DNA from 2 places in the Paenibacillus sp. FSL H8-0122 genome. Region 2 is predicted to be linked to the other one. Evidence: riboswitches for the same ligand, from Rfam matches in the RefSeq annotation. Region 2 holds a riboswitch; the other holds the start of a gene.
The links. A riboswitch is a leader RNA that binds a small molecule or an ion and turns the genes downstream of it on or off. The one in region 2 is predicted to bind thiamine pyrophosphate.
Positions count from the first base shown of each region.

Region 1: linked by a shared signal. The riboswitch ahead of NSS64_RS14590 (ABC transporter ATP-binding protein) and the one ahead of thiC (phosphomethylpyrimidine synthase ThiC) in region 2 are both predicted to bind thiamine pyrophosphate.

Region 1 is NZ_JBBOTB010000001.1:3,323,505-3,331,425, reverse strand. Features, by position in the region: gene thiD (bifunctional hydroxymethylpyrimidine kinase/phosphomethylpyrimidine kinase) at 1-683, opposite strand, end outside; gene thiM (hydroxyethylthiazole kinase) at 710-1,516, opposite strand; gene NSS64_RS14600 (ABC transporter substrate-binding protein) at 1,535-2,614, opposite strand; gene NSS64_RS14595 (ABC transporter permease) at 2,611-3,387, opposite strand; gene NSS64_RS14590 (ABC transporter ATP-binding protein) at 3,368-4,138, opposite strand; TPP riboswitch at 4,269-4,371, opposite strand; gene NSS64_RS14585 (TetR/AcrR family transcriptional regulator) at 4,438-5,094, opposite strand; gene NSS64_RS14580 (DHA2 family efflux MFS transporter permease subunit) at 5,245-6,765, shown strand; gene NSS64_RS14575 (amino acid ABC transporter substrate-binding protein) at 7,034-7,888, shown strand; gene NSS64_RS14570 (amino acid ABC transporter permease) at 7,888-7,921, shown strand, end outside.
Region 2 is NZ_JBBOTB010000001.1:6,528,910-6,536,830, forward strand. Features, by position in the region: gene NSS64_RS27810 (gluconeogenesis factor YvcK family protein) at 1-223, opposite strand, end outside; gene rapZ (RNase adapter RapZ) at 281-1,180, opposite strand; gene NSS64_RS27820 (ROK family glucokinase) at 1,226-2,176, opposite strand; gene NSS64_RS27825 (DUF438 domain-containing protein) at 2,378-3,640, opposite strand; gene NSS64_RS27830 (DUF1858 domain-containing protein) at 3,655-3,882, opposite strand; gene thiC (phosphomethylpyrimidine synthase ThiC) at 4,051-5,745, opposite strand; TPP riboswitch at 5,897-6,003, opposite strand; gene trxB (thioredoxin-disulfide reductase) at 6,053-7,006, opposite strand; gene NSS64_RS27845 (tetratricopeptide repeat protein) at 7,053-7,921, opposite strand, start outside.

The DNA of each region.
Region 1 (7,921 bases), 3.2 Mb from region 2:
CCCAGCGCAAGACCTGCCGTAACCGCAGCCGAGAAGGTGCAGCCAGTCCCGTGAGTATGCTTCGTCGCTATGCGCGGGCTGGACATATACTGGAATTCCCGTCCGTCATAGAGCAGATCCACGGCCTCATCTCCTGAGGAGTCATGTCCGCCTTTCAAGATAATGTACTCGGGTCCCATCTGATGCAGCAGTCTTGCCGCCTGTTCCCGGTCTTCCCGGCCCTGAATCTTCATGCCTGTCAGCATCTCTGCTTCAGGGAGATTGGGGGTGATGGCAAGCGAGAGAGGAAGCAGGCTTGTAATCAGCGCCTGTATTGCCTCCTGGAGCAGCAGCTGTGAGCCGCCCTTGGCGACCATGACCGGATCGATCACCAGCTTGTGCTGCCAGCCGTACTGCTGCACTTTACCGGCAACTACGCGGATGATGTCACTGCTGAACAGCATTCCTGTCTTAATGGCATCCGGCTCCAAATCGCTGCCAATCGAATCCAGCTGGGCGGCAACGGTCTCCGGCTCCATCGGAAAGACACCCTGGACACCCAGTGTATTCTGGGCGGTGAGTGCAGTAAGTGCAGACATGCCGTACACTCCCAGCTCCTGAAACGTCTTCAAATCCGCCTGAATCCCGGCCCCGCCGCCGCTGTCGGAGCCGGCAATGGTCAACGCTTTGCGTATGATAGTCATCTTGTTCTCTCCTTTGGCTGTAGGGTCTAGGCTTCGGCGAGCAGCTGCAGCCGTGAGCGGCTGCTGTATTGCTCCGGGGTCACCAGCGACAATTGATTCAGGAACAAGGTCTGGAAGCTGCCGGGACCTTGGGCTTCAGCCGCTTCAGCGGCAAGCTCTGCTGCCACGCCATAGAAGGAAAGAGCCTCGGCAGCAGCCTCAAGTACCTCCCCGCCGCTTACGGCAAGAAATGCACCCACCACAGCACTGAGCAGGCAGCCGGTTCCGGTCACCCGGGTCAGGATGGAGTGCCCGTTGCTGGCGATATAAGTGCGCTTGCCGTCTGTGATGATGTCTTCCTTGCCGGTGATAATCACGACACAGTTCAGCTTCTGCGCCGCCTTATTGGCCAGAGCGACTACATCGCCTTCGCCTGCTCCGGCATCCACGCCTTTGCTGGCCCAGCTCTCCCCGGCCACATTGGCAACCTCGGCCACATTGCCGCGCAGGGCAGTAAGCTGAAGCTCACGGAGCAGCCCCGCCGTAACGTCCGTGCGGTAGGCGGTAGCTCCAGCTCCAACGGGATCAAGCACGAGCGGCACCTGGTGGCGGTTCGCAGCCTTCCCTGCCTCGATCATGGAAGCGATGGCGGATTCATTCAACGTGCCAATGTTCAGCACCACTGCCCCGGACATGGCGGCGACATCTGCTACTTCTTCGATGGCATCGGCCATGAACGGCGAGGCTCCCAGAGCCAGCAGCCCGTTCGCTGTGAAGTTAGCGACTACGATATTCGTGATATTATGCACCAGCGGGTTCGCTTGGCGTACTTTGGACAGATAAGACATATGAATTCCTCCTGTAGGTATATTTTAAAAATTAATAAAAGCATTCTTAACATCCACTTCTGCATCCAGCAGACCGTTCTCGCTCAGCCACTGGTTCACCTTCTCCCATGAAGCACTGTCCTGATAGCCGAAGGGCTGGGAACCGGCATCCATCAGCGGCAGCAGGATCTCCAGACTGCGCTGTTCAATGGCTTCATCCAGCGGTGCGGTATCCTCCTGATGGGCAAGCAGCAGCTTCAGCGCTTCATCCGGGTGACCGGCAGTATACTGCTGGCCTTTTCTGATGGCATCCACGAATTTCTGATAAAAGCCCTGTGAATCCTGCAGTCCCTGCTCACTGGCGACCAGCACCAGCTCATAATAATCCGGGACCCCGTAATCCACGGGATTGAAGGAGCGGACCGGATGGCCTTCCTGCTCCAGAATCAGCTGCTCATGGTTGATGAACCCGCCCATAATGCCATCCACCCGTCCGGTGGAGAGAGCAGGGATCAGCTCATAGCCGACATCCACCAGCTTGAGGGAGGAAGGGTCCCCGCCGTCGCTTTTGACCATCGTGTTCAGCATGGCTTCATACAACGGGACGGAGGAATATCCGGCTTGCTTGCCGGACAGCTCTCCGGGGCGGGTAATGCCGCTGTCTGCGGCTACCATGAGATGATTCAGCGGATGACGCACCAGCGCGGCAATCGACTTGACTGGAATCTGCTCACCCCGTGCCATCAGCACCTGGGGCTGATAACTGAGTGCCAGATCCACCTTCCCCGCAGCAACAAGCTTCAGCGCATCATTGGTATCGGCCGGCATCTGAATCTCAACCTCCAGACCTTCCTCAGCGAAATAGCCTTCAGCCTCTGCCGCATACAAAAAAGAGTGAACAGCATTGGGATACCAGTCGAGCATAATCGTCAGCTTATGGGCCCCGCCTTTAGCCCTGGCCTCAGAGGTAGAGGGTGCAGCAGCTGGGGGGCCAGAGGCCGCCGGACTGTTCGTATTGGCGCAGCCTGCCAGGACAGGCAGCATACAGAGCAGCAGAGCAGACAGCAGCATGGCTGGCCTTGAAATCGCATGGTGCAGATAACGGGTATAGCGGATAGTAGTCATGAATAACGTCCTCTTTTCTTCAGAATAATCTTCTCCAGCGCGGCGACTGCCAGAAACAGCAGGATACCGAGCAGGGATAATAAGACAACAGCGGCGAACATCTTGGCGCTCTGCAGATTCCCGGCCATTCTGCGGCTGAAATAGCCCAGCCCCTGGCTGCCCCCAAGCCATTCACCGATGGTTGCACCGATCACACAGTACACAGCCGACAGCTTCAGTCCGGAGAAAAAAGAGGGTAAAGCCAGCGGAACGCCCACCTTCCCGAGAATCTGCCAGCGGTTCGCGCCATATGTCAGCAGCAGCTCCCGGTAAGCGTCCGTGTTCTTGGACAACCCGTCATAGGTGCCGATGACCACCGGGAAGAAGGCGGTCAGGAAGACAACGGCGACCTTGCTCCACAGGGTGTAGCCGAACCACATGATGAACAGGGGAGAGAGGGCGATCAGCGGAACCGTCTGGCTGATAATCAGCAGCGGGTACAGCGCCTTGGCCAGCGGACGGAACAGATGCATGGCGATTCCCAGCAGGCTGCCGCAGACCACGGATAGTGCGAAGCCTGTGAGCACTTCAAGCAGTGTGGCGGGCAGATGTACCCCGAACAATAGATGGCGCTCTTCCATCAATGCCATCCACACCGCAGACGGAGCCGGAAGGATGAAGGGAGGAACCAGGCCCAGCCGGGCTACAGTCTCCCAGACTGCAAGCGTCAGCAGGGCGAGCAGGGCAGCCGGACCGTAATGCTGGAGCAATCTTCTAGGAGCGGCGGTTCTCATATAGCTTCAGCTCCAATTCCTGGCGCAGGGCGGCGAACTGCGGCTCATAGTTCAGACTGTGATGACGCGGGCGGGGGAGACCGGCTGGGAATTCCTGCATCCCGCTGCCGCCACTGCCCGTCATTAGATAGATTCTGTCACTGAGCAGCAGAGCCTCCTCCAGATCATGGGTGATGAACAGCACCGTCTTGTCCAGCTCTGCCCATAACTCCAACAGCCAGCGCTGCAATGAACGCTTGGTAATGGCATCAAGCGCCCCGAACGGCTCATCGAGCAGCAGCAGATCATTCCCCGCCGCCACGGTGCGGAGGACCGCCACGCGCTGGCGCATCCCGCCGGACAGCTCCTGGGGATAAGCCCCTTCGGTTCCCTCAAGGCCGAAGCGTTGCAGCAGGGTACGGATCTCGGCTACGGCGGCCGCTTTGGGACGGCTGCGCTTGAGTTCCCAAGGCAGCAGACAATTGTCCAGCACGGTGCGCCAAGGCAGGAGGAGATCCTGCTGCGGCATGTAGGCCACACTGCCCAGCCTCTTCGCTGCTGCAGCGGACTCGGCTCCGTTCAGCGTAATCCTGCCTTTGTCCGGCTCCAGCAGGCCGGCGATGATTTTGAACAAGGTGCTTTTGCCGCATCCGCTTCCGCCTACGACAGAAATGAATTCGCCGCGCTGCACATTCATGGATAGCCCTGAGAAGACTGGGGTACGGGACGAGCCCGTCCCGAAAGCATAGGATAGATTGCTAATGTTGATCATAAGACTATGTACGAAGCCTCCCCGGATTGATATAGATACTGCGGTGAGCACAAAAAAGCCCCATTCATTCCCGGAGGAATGAATGGGGCGGAAGGTACAGTCAGCTGCGGCCCTGTGACGGGAACCACTGATACATTCTGCTCCACTTCCCTCCGCTGGTATGATCCAGATCAGGTTCAAAGGGTCCGGAGCTTAAGCTCCGTCTCAGTCGGCCGACTCCCCTAGTGAATAATGTTGCTATTGAATTCGTAATTGCTACTTAATATACCACAAATTCCTGTCTTGTAAAGATCAGGCGGTCAGCGCTTCGCCAGACCGGTCACAAACAAGGTGACGATGCCCCGGGAGATGTCCAGCTTGGAGGAATGGTGCCGCTTCTGCTCATACAGGTACAGATCGGGGCTGAGGACAGAGATTAAGGCTGTGGCCGCAAAGGCCGGATCAATGTCAATCAGCTCACCGCCCGCCGCAGCGCGTTGAAGCAGCTCTGTCATCATCACCCCCAGCCGCTGAAAAAAAGGATGCTCAAACTGGGTCAGCTGCTTCTTGCCGGTGAACTCGGCTTTGATCATATTCAGCAGCTCGGCATACTGCTCAATGAAATCGGCAATCTGCTCAATGCTGCTCTGCAGCTGAGCGAGAGCCGGAGCTTCACCGGCACTAGCTGCGACCTGCTGCTCCAGTCCGGACAGGAATTGATCTGCGCTGCCCTTCAGCAGTGCAGAACAAATCTCACCCTTGTCCGTGAAACGGCGGTACAGGGAGCCTTGTCCTATGCCTGCCCGCTTGGCAATGCTGTACATGCTGACCGCCTCAAGACCGCTCTCGGTGAACAACTGGCGGGCAGCTTCAAGAATCCGCTGTACATAAGGATCGGCGGACTCGGGCGGGGCGGATTCTATGGCTTGCGGAGCTGAGCGCGGGAGCTGTGCAGCATCGGTGTCTGGCTTTTTCATGAGAACCCCTTTCAGAAAAGAATTGACACAACGGACAATTGTCCGTAGACTATGAATTGCGCTTACGGACAGTTGTCCGTTCACTCATTATATAGAACAATCTGCCCGCAGGTCAATCTAGAACGCGGACAGCTCAGGAGGAGAAGAGACATGGATCAGACCTTGAAGCAGGAAGCCGATTTCCGGCTGTCCGGCATTCTGGTTCCGCTGCTGGCTATTATTGCAGGAGTATTTATGGTTGTGCTGGACAGTACGGCGATGAACGTAGCCTTGTCCAGGCTGGTGGTGGATTTCAAGACGGATCTGCATACGCTGCAGTGGGTAGTTACCGGATATATGCTGGCCCAGGCTTCCGTTATTCCGCTGTCCGGCTGGCTGTCTGACCGGTTCGGGGCCAAGACGGTCTTCCTGACGGCGGTAGTTGTGTTCACGATAGGCTCGATTCTGTGCGCTACACCAAGCAGCGCCGAGTGGCTGATTGTTTTCCGGGTTATTCAGGGACTGGGTGGCGGCTGTGTGCTCCCTGTCGGAATGGCCTATGTATACAGACTGGCTCCCAAAAGTAAGGTCGGCGTAGTCATGGGCATTATGGGCATTCCCGTTCTGTTCGCTCCGGCTATTGGTCCGGTATTGTCGGGCTGGCTGGTTGAATACCATTCCTGGCGCTGGATCTTCCTTATTAATATTCCGATTGGCATCATCGCTGTGCTGATCGGACTGCGCAAGCTGCCGAGTGCGGCGAAGAACAGCGTGCCCGGCATGGATAAGCTAGGTATGGTTCTTGGACCGCTGGCCTTTGCTTCGCTAACCTACGGGGTCAGCCAGGGCGCGCAGAGCTGGACCTCTGATAAGACGCTGATCGGGCTGCTGCTGGGCGCTGTGGCACTGATCGCTTTTGTCATCGCCGAGCTGCGCTCCAAGACACCGCTGCTGGAGCTGCGGATTCTGAAATCCGTAGATTTCACGACAGGAATCATCGTGCAGTGGATTGCCCAGTTCGGCTTATACGGCGCGTTATTCCTGCTGCCGCAATTTCTGCAGCAGGCCCGCGGCTTCGGCGCATTTGATACCGGCCTGACGCTGCTGCCGCAAGCGATCGCTTCCGGGCTGATGATGCCGATTGCCGGGATACTGTTCGACCGGATCGGTGTGCGCTGGCTCGTGGTCTGCGGTCTCAGTCTGGTCTCCGGCGCGTTATTCCAGTATTCGCATGTGGATCTCACCACGCAGAGCCGAGACCTGATCCTTCCGCTGATCATGTGCGGGGCCGGAATGGGACTGATGATGATGCCGATGAACACGCATCTGCTCAACAAGGCGCCAAGCCATCTGGTGAACCGGGTAACCTCGCTGACGAACTCGATGCAGCAGGTGATTACCTCGCTGGCCGTCTCGACTCTGGTTACGATTCTGACGGCAAGAACAACGGCGCGCGGCATAGAGATGCAGGAAGCGGCGGCGGCTGCCGGTAAAAGCACCGCAGGCGCTTCACAGGAAGCACTCCTGCTGGCCAAGCAGACCGTGTTGTCGCAGGGCTTCGCGGATACGTTCCACATTATGATGTTTGTCGCGCTTGGCGGTGCGGTCCTTGGACTGCTGCTGCGACGGGGCCGCCATTCCGGAACTGAGCGTTCTAAGGACAAGGGGGCACCGGAAATCATGCACGTATAGTAATGCCCATATAGAAGCAGAGCTTGTAATATCCATAGAGCAGCGGTTCTCCTTTTGCAGGAGGGTCGCTTTTTTGTTGATTTCTTATCTGGATATGCTGATGCAGGAGCCGAAATTGGGGCAAGCTAAGCTATGGAAAATCAATACTATACAAATCCGATGGATATAATCGGAAAAAATCATTGACGCAGGTAACGCCTCAGTGTTACTATTCTTTTTGCCGGTAATTACGGTATCTAAAGAGAAGATATGAGAGGGGATTCATCGAATGAAAAAACTAAGTCTGACTATTATGCTGCTCCTGACCATGGTCACGGCTGCGGCTTGCGGAAACAACAATACGGACAAGACAGCAACGGGCGGCAATACCGGGAATGAACCCACAGCAGCGGCTACAGAGGGTACAGCTTCCGGGGAGCAGAACAGCCTGGAGGCCGTCAAAGCCAGCGGCAAGCTGCGCATCGGAACTGAAGGAACCTACGCACCATTCACCTTCCATGATGCGGACGGCAAGCTGACAGGTTTCGATGTTGAGATTGCTGAGGAAGTGACCAAGCGTTTAGGTGTGAAGCCGGAGTTCATTGAGACGCAATGGGACGGGATTTTTGCCGGGATGGATGCGAAGCGCTTCGATGTGATCTTCAATGAAGTCTCTATCACTGATGAACGTAAAGTGAAATATGATTTCTCCGATCCGTATATTGTTTCCAAGGCGGTGCTGATCGTGCCGGAGGACAATCAGGATATTAAGACGTTCGCTGATCTCAAGGGTAAAAAAGCCGGCCAGTCCCTGACCAGCAACCTCGGCAAAATCGCCACAGACAACGGTGCCGAGATCGTATCCACCGAAGGCTTCAACCAGGCGATTGATCTGCTGACCTCCGGCCGGATCGATGCTACCGTGAATGACGGATTGTCCTTCCTCGACCTGAAGAAGCAGAAGCCGGATATCAAGATCAAGAAGGTGGATGAGATTGCCGAAGGCTCGCATAGTGCCGCAGTCTTCCTGAAAGGGAATGACGAGCTGGTGCAGGCTGTGAACGAAGCGCTGACCGCTATGAAGAGCGACGGAACCTACCTTAAGATCTCCGAGAAGTACTTCGGCACTGACGTATCGAAATGATGGATGACCGCCAAATACAAATATTTCTCGATT
Region 2 (7,921 bases):
CTCCGCTGCTGAAGCGGTACTTCATAATCTGTGCCATCAGAGGCTCAACGTCAGCCATAGCCGTAAGTACGTTGCGGATATCCCCGGGCGGCGGCATCTGCAGCTCACTGCGCAGAATCCCGGAGCTTCCCCCGTCATCTGCTACAGTTACGATCGCCGTGATATCCAGCGGCTTCTCCTTCAGCCCCCGGAGCATCACCGAGAGCCCGGTCCCGCCACCCATCACGACGATCTTCGGACGCTGTCCTTGTTCTTCAGCCACTATTCATCCCTTCTCTCATCAATGCCGGTCGCGTTCGGAGTCCCGATGGCTGACTGCTACCGCTTCCGTCTCGCTAACCCCCAGCATTTTGCCCAGGTATTCGGCGATGGCTACCGAACGGTGTTTGCCGCCCGTACAGCCGATGCCGATAATAATCTGGGATTTGCCTTCCTTGCGGTATTGCGGAATAAGGAATTGAAGCATATCTAGCAGCTTGGTCAGGAATTCTTGCGTTTCAGGCCATTTCATTACGTAGTCGTACACCTCGTTGTCTTGGCCTGTCTTGGGCCGCAGCTGATCCACATAATGCGGATTAGGCAGGAAGCGGACGTCGAACACCAGGTCAGCATCAATCGGAATCCCATACTTGAATCCGAACGAAGTAATGTTAACCGAGAGGGTGCTTTTCCCGAGGTGGGAGAAGCGTGACACTATTTTTTCTTTGAGCTGAACCGGCTTCATGCTGCTGGTATCCAGACACAGGGTAGCTGAATTCTTCAGTTCCTCCAGCATCTGGCGCTCCATGCGGATGCCGTCCAGCGGCATGCCCTTCGGAGCAAGCGGATGATGCCTCCGGCTCTCCTTGTAACGCTGTACAAGCACTGAATCTGTGGCGTCCAGGAAAAGGATCTCACACCCGATCGTTGACTCGTCCTTGATGTAGGCCAGAGACTCCGACAGGGCGGTGAAGAATTCCCGCCCCCGAAGGTCGATGACCAGCGCCACCTTGGCGATTTTACCCTTGGACTGCTCAATCAGCTCAGCGAATTTCGGGATTAGCACAGGCGGAAGATTATCCACGCAGAAGAACCCCAGATCCTCCAGGCTCTGCACGGCAATCGTCTTGCCCGCACCCGACATGCCTGTAATGATAATCAGGGTGGCATGGGCGGGCAGGGTTTGCTCGAGGTCGGTCATTACAGCATCCCTCCCTATGATTAGTATATGAATAATTCCGGTCTTTTAAGAACGCAGCAGCAGACCTGCCGCACCAATAATACCGGCGTCATTGCCAAGCGCTGCAGGTACAATCGTAACACCGGTCTGCAGAGGGGCAGGCGCCAGCTTGGCGAATACCCGGCGGACTTCATCGAACAGAATATCGCCTGCCTTGGAGACTCCGCCGCCGACGATGAATACTTCAGGGTTCAGAACCGCTGCAACGGAGGCCATTGATTTGCCCAGGTAGAAGGCCGCCCGGTTCACAATCCGCAGCGCAGCTTCATCGCCTGCCTTGGCGGCATCGAATACTTCCTTCGCAGCGATTTTTTCAACGGTGGACAAGGAGGTCCGGTCCCCGCGTGCTACAGCATCGTTCGCCATACGGATAATGCCTGTCGCTGAGGAAACGGTTTCCAAACAGCCCATGTTCCCGCAGCCGCACTGGATCGCTTCCAGATCGGGCACCACGGAGATATGTCCAAGCTCACCGGCCAGACCGGCAAAGCCCTGATACACCTTACCATTAATAATAATACCGCCGCCGACACCGGTACCGAGCGTATAGCAGACACAATTCTCTATGCCGCGCCCTGCACCGCTCCAGGCTTCGCCCAGTGCAGCCACGTTGGCATCATTGTCTATTTTGACTGGCTTGTTCAGACGACCCTCCAGAATGGAGCGGATCGGCACATCTCTAAATCCTATGTTGGGCGCAAGGATGATGATACCTTCACGAATATTCGTAAATCCGGCCAGTCCCGCACCCACACCAGCCAGCTGGTCCCAGGAGTACGGAGAGTCCTCCACAATCTGGCGTACATACTTCTCGATATTATCGATGACAGCATCGACGCCATCCGCAGTCCCTGTCGGACCTTCGTAAGTGTGCAGCAGGCTTCCCTCGGCATTACAGATTCCAACCTTAATCGTGGTACCACCTAAATCCACGCCAACGTAGATATGTTCAGACATGTTACAAGCCACCTTTTTCTATGCTAAAATAGTTAATCCTACGTACCCACTATAATAGAAGCCTCCCCTGCGGTCAAGGAAAGGCGATACACCCGGGGCAATGGGCTTCAGTTCTTATTTGTTAACAAAAAGACTTTCTCACCAGGCAGGCAAGAAAGTCCGTTCATTCTCTTCTATTGTAGGGTGCCAGATGCCTTAATGCTATTCGGACAAAATTCGCTTCTGGCCCTCCAGGGCACGGATCGGTGCAATATTCTGGGTGAATTCCAGCGTCCCCATATAACGGCCGTCTGCATCCCGTACAGCGAAATAACGGATATAGATGAATTTATCCTTGATGTTAATCCAGAAATCCTCGGCATCCTTCACTCCCGCCTTGAAATCAGCGAGCAGCTTCTCGACAACATGCACGCTTTGCGGCGGATGGCAGTTCTGTACGGTGCGGCCGATAACGGCCTTCGTCCGGGCGAAGATCCTTTCCTTGCCATGCGAGAAGTAGCGGACAACATCGTTCTCATCGATAAAGGTGAGGTCCACCGGCAGATGATTCATCAGCGTCTCGAGCTGGTGGAGCGACAGCAGTCCGGTCTCGAACCGGATGAAGCCCTGCGGGGACAGGCCTTCCCCTTCTTCCGCCGGAACATCAGCACCCTCAGGCTCCGCTGCACGTTCCGGTATCCATTCCTGGTCGGGCGCAGTCAGGCAGAAGCCGATTTCATCGCTTTCGCGGGCGATCCGGACCCACTCATCCTCAGTCAGCTTATCCAGCGCCATCGGGAGCAGAATATTCTCTTCCTTGAAGATCATCTCATTGACTTCCTTAATGATCTCCTCCAGTGCGGCTGTAATCTGCCCGCTGTCCCCGTTATAGGCGCTAAGCGCCTTCTTGGCTTCCTTGATCATATTGCGGATTCCGTCATCCACTCCCCACATTACCTTCGTAGGACCGTATATGCCGTACTTCTCCAGGTAAGGGAACAGCAGATTCTCCTTACGGCTGTAGTGCTTGTCGAGATCCAGCAGCAGACTAAGGTCCTCCAGCAGCTTGAAAATAATCTCCTCGCTGGCGTTCTTCTTGAACTTATCTGCATGCAGCTCCAGCCGGAAGTTGACCAGACGCTCGATCTCGCGGTTCTCCAGCTTGAACGTATGCACGGGATGACCGGGCTGCTCCTCGGGCTTAGAAGAACGGTGAATCTGTTCAATCGAGCCTTTGAAAATCGCCGTATGCACAGAGCAGAGGCGCTGTACTTCCTCTACCGGAATGCCTTCCTCGGTCATCAGGGAGTGCTCCATGGCGGAGATTTCCTCCACCGTAACATCGCCTACCGCCTCTTCAAATCGCGCCTTGACCTCCTCCACGCTTTTGCCCGCATGCAGCTCCTTGATGATCTCTCTCAGCATAGCCTGGCGGCGTGTCTGTTCCGGCACATCGACCTCGCGGTTATTAATCAGTTCGCTCATCGCAATCTCTCCTTCTATTCTATAATCTCGAAACCATGCTGCCAAAAGGCCAGCCGAACGGTTTCCAGCTCTATTTTCTTTAACTTCATTCCTTTAGACAGGGTCATGAACCGTCCTGCGGTCTGCAGCATTCCAGGCTTCGCAATATCACGGAATCCCAGCTCCACCATGATCTCCACCACTTCCGGGTGCCTGGTTACCAGCTCAAAGACCGATTCATCCAGCTTCAACGCTTTGCTCATCCTTTTGCACACCTCACTAATGAGAACTCTTCTCAAGCAACAGCTTAGCATAGGTCACAGAGGTGAATTGTGATTGTAATCACTAACTATAAAAAGACTATCCCCGCAAGCCTTTCAGCTTGGGAGATAGCCTAAGAATGTTGCGATTCCGCTATATTAGCAGCTAAATTACAGTGATTTGCTCCATCTATGAGAATTACGGATATCATGCGAAATCCGCATGCTGCAGAATTTAGGACCGCACATCGAGCAGAAATGCGCCTGCTTTGCCCCCTCTGCCGGAAGGGTCTCGTCATGATACGCGAGCGCCCGTTCCGGGTCGAGGGAGAGATGGAACTGGTCGCGCCAGCGGAACTCGAACCGCGCCTTGGACAGCGCATCATCCCGGTCCTGCGCCCCCGGATGTCCCTTGGCGAGGTCTGCGGCATGTGCAGCGATTTTATAGGTAATGACGCCTTCGCGCACATCATTCTTGTCAGGCAGGCCTAAATGCTCCTTAGGTGTAACGTAACACAGCATCGCCGTCCCGAGCCCCCCGATTATCGCTGCCCCGATGGCCGAAGTGATGTGATCATAGCCGGGTGCAATATCCGTAGTCAGCGGGCCGAGGGTATAGAAAGGGGCTTCGTGGCAGATCTCAAGCTGCTTGTCCATATTCTCCTTAATCTTGTGCAGCGGCACATGGCCCGGACCTTCGACCATGACCTGAACATCGTGCTTCCAGGCTAGTAGCGTCAGTTCTCCCAGTGTCTCCAGCTCGGCGAACTGAGCTTCATCATTGGCATCGGCGATAGAGCCGGGACGCAGGCCATCCCCCAGCGAGAAGGCCACATCATACGTCTTCATAATCTCACATATATCCTCGAAGTGTGTGTACAGGAAGTTCTCCTGCTGATGAGCCAGGCACCAGGCGGCCATAATCGATCCGCCCCGGGATACGATGCCGGTCATTCTCCGGGCAGTCAGCGGAATATAGCGCCGCAGTACCCCGGCATGAATGGTGAAGTAATCCACTCCCTGCTCCGCCTGCTCAATCAGCGTGTCACGGTAGAGCTCCCAGGTTAAGTCCTCGGCTATGCCGTTCACCTTCTCCAGCGCCTGGTATAAGGGCACTGTCCCGACCGGCACAGGAGAATTGCGGATTATCCACTCCCGGGTGGTATGGATCTTAGAGCCGGTGGAGAGATCCATGATGGTATCTGCCCCCCAGCGGGTTGCCCACCGCATCTTCTCCACCTCTTCTTCAATAGAAGAAGTGACCGCAGAATTTCCGATGTTCGCATTGATCTTCACGAGGAAGTTACGGCCGATAATCATCGGCTCACTCTCCGGGTGATTGATATTGGCCGGAATGATGGCGCGGCCTGCGGCCACCTCATCCCTTACGAACTCCGGCCGGATATTCTCACGGATCGCAATATACTCCATTTCCGGTGTTATGATCCCTTGCCTTGCATAATACAGCTGGGTCACATTGCCGCCTGCATAGGCCCGCCGGGGATTCCTGCACAGTCCTGGATGAGCTTCTGCGGCAGCCCCTTCTCTGCGGATTCCGTTATCCTCCGGCCGGACGGCTCTTCCGGTGTATTCCTCCGAATCGCCGCGTTCCTCAATCCAGCATGAACGGTGCGGCGGCAGTCCCCTCCGAATGTCCGTCTCCTCCGCGGCATCCGTGTACATACCGCTTGTGTCATAGACCCGCAGCGGAGCATTGTCCTCTTCCCCGGCAACGCCTTCGGTTCTGCTGAGGCTGATCTCCCGCATCGGAACCCGGATATCCGGGCGTGAGCCCTCCACATACACTTTACGGCTCGCGGGGAATCCGGAAAGATTCACCTCTTCGTTCTTGAGCATTCCTGTCATTTCAATCTCCTCCTCTTCGCTCTGTACACTCATCAGATAAGAGGTCACGCAGCAGATTGAGCTGAAGAATCTATAGATTCCTGCAAGTCAAAAAGCCGCTCCACCTGGAGCGGCTTTATTAAAGGAACAGCCAAATAAGACTGTATTCAAAAAAGGTCCGACTCCACTTTCCTACGCTGGTATGATCCAGATCAGGTTCAAGGGTCCGGAAATTCAATTTTCCCGTCTCAGCCTATTCAGGCTCCCCTAGTGGGTATCTTATCTAATTAAATGCATTCTACCAGTTTGGGTAATTGTTGTAAACCCGTTATTTGTCCAGCGATTCGCTCCAGTCGTGCACCATCGTGCCTTCCAGGAACTTCTCAGCATCCATGGCGGCCATACAGCCGGTCCCTGCTGCCGATATCGCTTGACGGTAACGCGTATCCTGCACATCGCCGCAGGCGAATACGCCTGGGATGTTGGTCTCGGTGGTACCCGGGTTCACCACGATATAGCCATTAGCATCCGTGTTGATTTGCCCGCCCAAGAAGGCTGTGTTCGGTGTGTGTCCAATCGCTACGAACACGCCGTCTGCTTCTACCAGCTCTGTCAGACCTGTCTCATTATTAAGCACCGTAAGGCCCTTCACTCCGGTCTCTCCTACCGTTACTTCAACCGGTGTGCGGTTCAAGGCCCAGGTTACCTTACTGTTGTCACGCGCCCGGTCCTGCATGATCTTCGAGGCCCGCAGCTCGGGACGGCGGTGAACCAGCGTTACGCTGGACGCAAAGCGGGTCAGGAAGCTGGCTTCCTCCATGGCGGAGTCTCCGCCGCCGACGACGACAATCTTTTTATTACGGAAAAAGAAGCCGTCACAGGTCGCACAGGTGCTGACCCCGCGTCCCACATTCTCCTGCTCGCCCGGGATGCCCAGATATCTTGCAGAGGCCCCGGTTGAAATAATAACTGATTCTGCTTCCAGTACACCCATCCCGTCCACGGTTACCTTGAACGGGCGCTGTGAGAAGTCCACCGACTCCACCCAGCCGTTCTTGAATTCAGCGCCGAAGCGTTCCGCCTGCTTGCGCATATTGTCCATCAGGTCCGGACCCAGAATCCCTTCAGGGAAGCCTGGAAAGTTCTCCACTTCTGTCGTCGTTGTCAGTTGTCCACCCGGCTGCAAGCCTTCAATGACCAGCGGGCTCAGGTTCGCACGCGCCAGATAAATCGCGGCAGTCAGCCCGGCCGGGCCTGTTCCGATTACAATCGTTTTGTACATTACATTGGCCTCCTTACAAGTAGGTGTTCTTACAACAGCAATTGCTTCAAATACGGGTAGTGGACGGCGATAAGCCGCCGGTTCCGGGCAGCATCCCCTTGGGTCCGGGAGCAGCCGCAGGCTCCTGCTCTTCGCCGGGCGAGCCGCCGGCTTCATTCAGGTTCTCCCCGATCAGCCGCTGAAGGCTGAACAATGCCGCCTCCTGCAGGCGGTCCTCCTTCAGCGGCTCCTGCTCCAGAACTCCGCGCAGTACCTCGGACATCTCCTCGTCCTCAATCCAGCGGAGAGCCTCGGTCACCTGAAGCTTCGTAGCGGAATCGCCGTAGCGCAGCGCCCAGAAGAACGAGGCGCGCAGCAGCGGATTATTCCGCACTTCTTCAGTGAATCTGCCCGTATTGCCCTTCCACTGCTTCAGCTGCTCCTGGAAGGGCAGCTGATAGTTATAGCTGACTGCAGGCATAGGCTGTCCTTCTGCCCGGGCCTGCTGGAGCTGGGACAGGAAGAACGCCGGGACAGCGGAAGCAGGGTCCAGCTTGGCTGCCTGTCTCCAGCAGCGCAGTGCCTCATCATGTCTTCCGCTATTGCTTGCCGCCGCTGCACAGTAATGATACAGCCCGGCGTCTCCGGCGACCTCCTCGTCCTTCAGCAGACGGCGGAAATGGCTGTAAGCGGCAGCGTGCCGGCCCAGGATACCCATGGTTGTAGCCATTTTGAATACATGCTCCTGATGGAACGGCACCGTTGCTTCAAGCATACCCAGCAGTGTCGCAAGCTGTTCCTTATCTCCTGCATACTGCAGGAAGATGGCCATATTGCACAGAGCGTGCAGATTGCCGGGGTCTTGCTTCAGCACCTCATTCAGACATTCCTTCGCCTTGGCGAACCGGCCCATATAGAAATGAGCCAGTGCCAGAT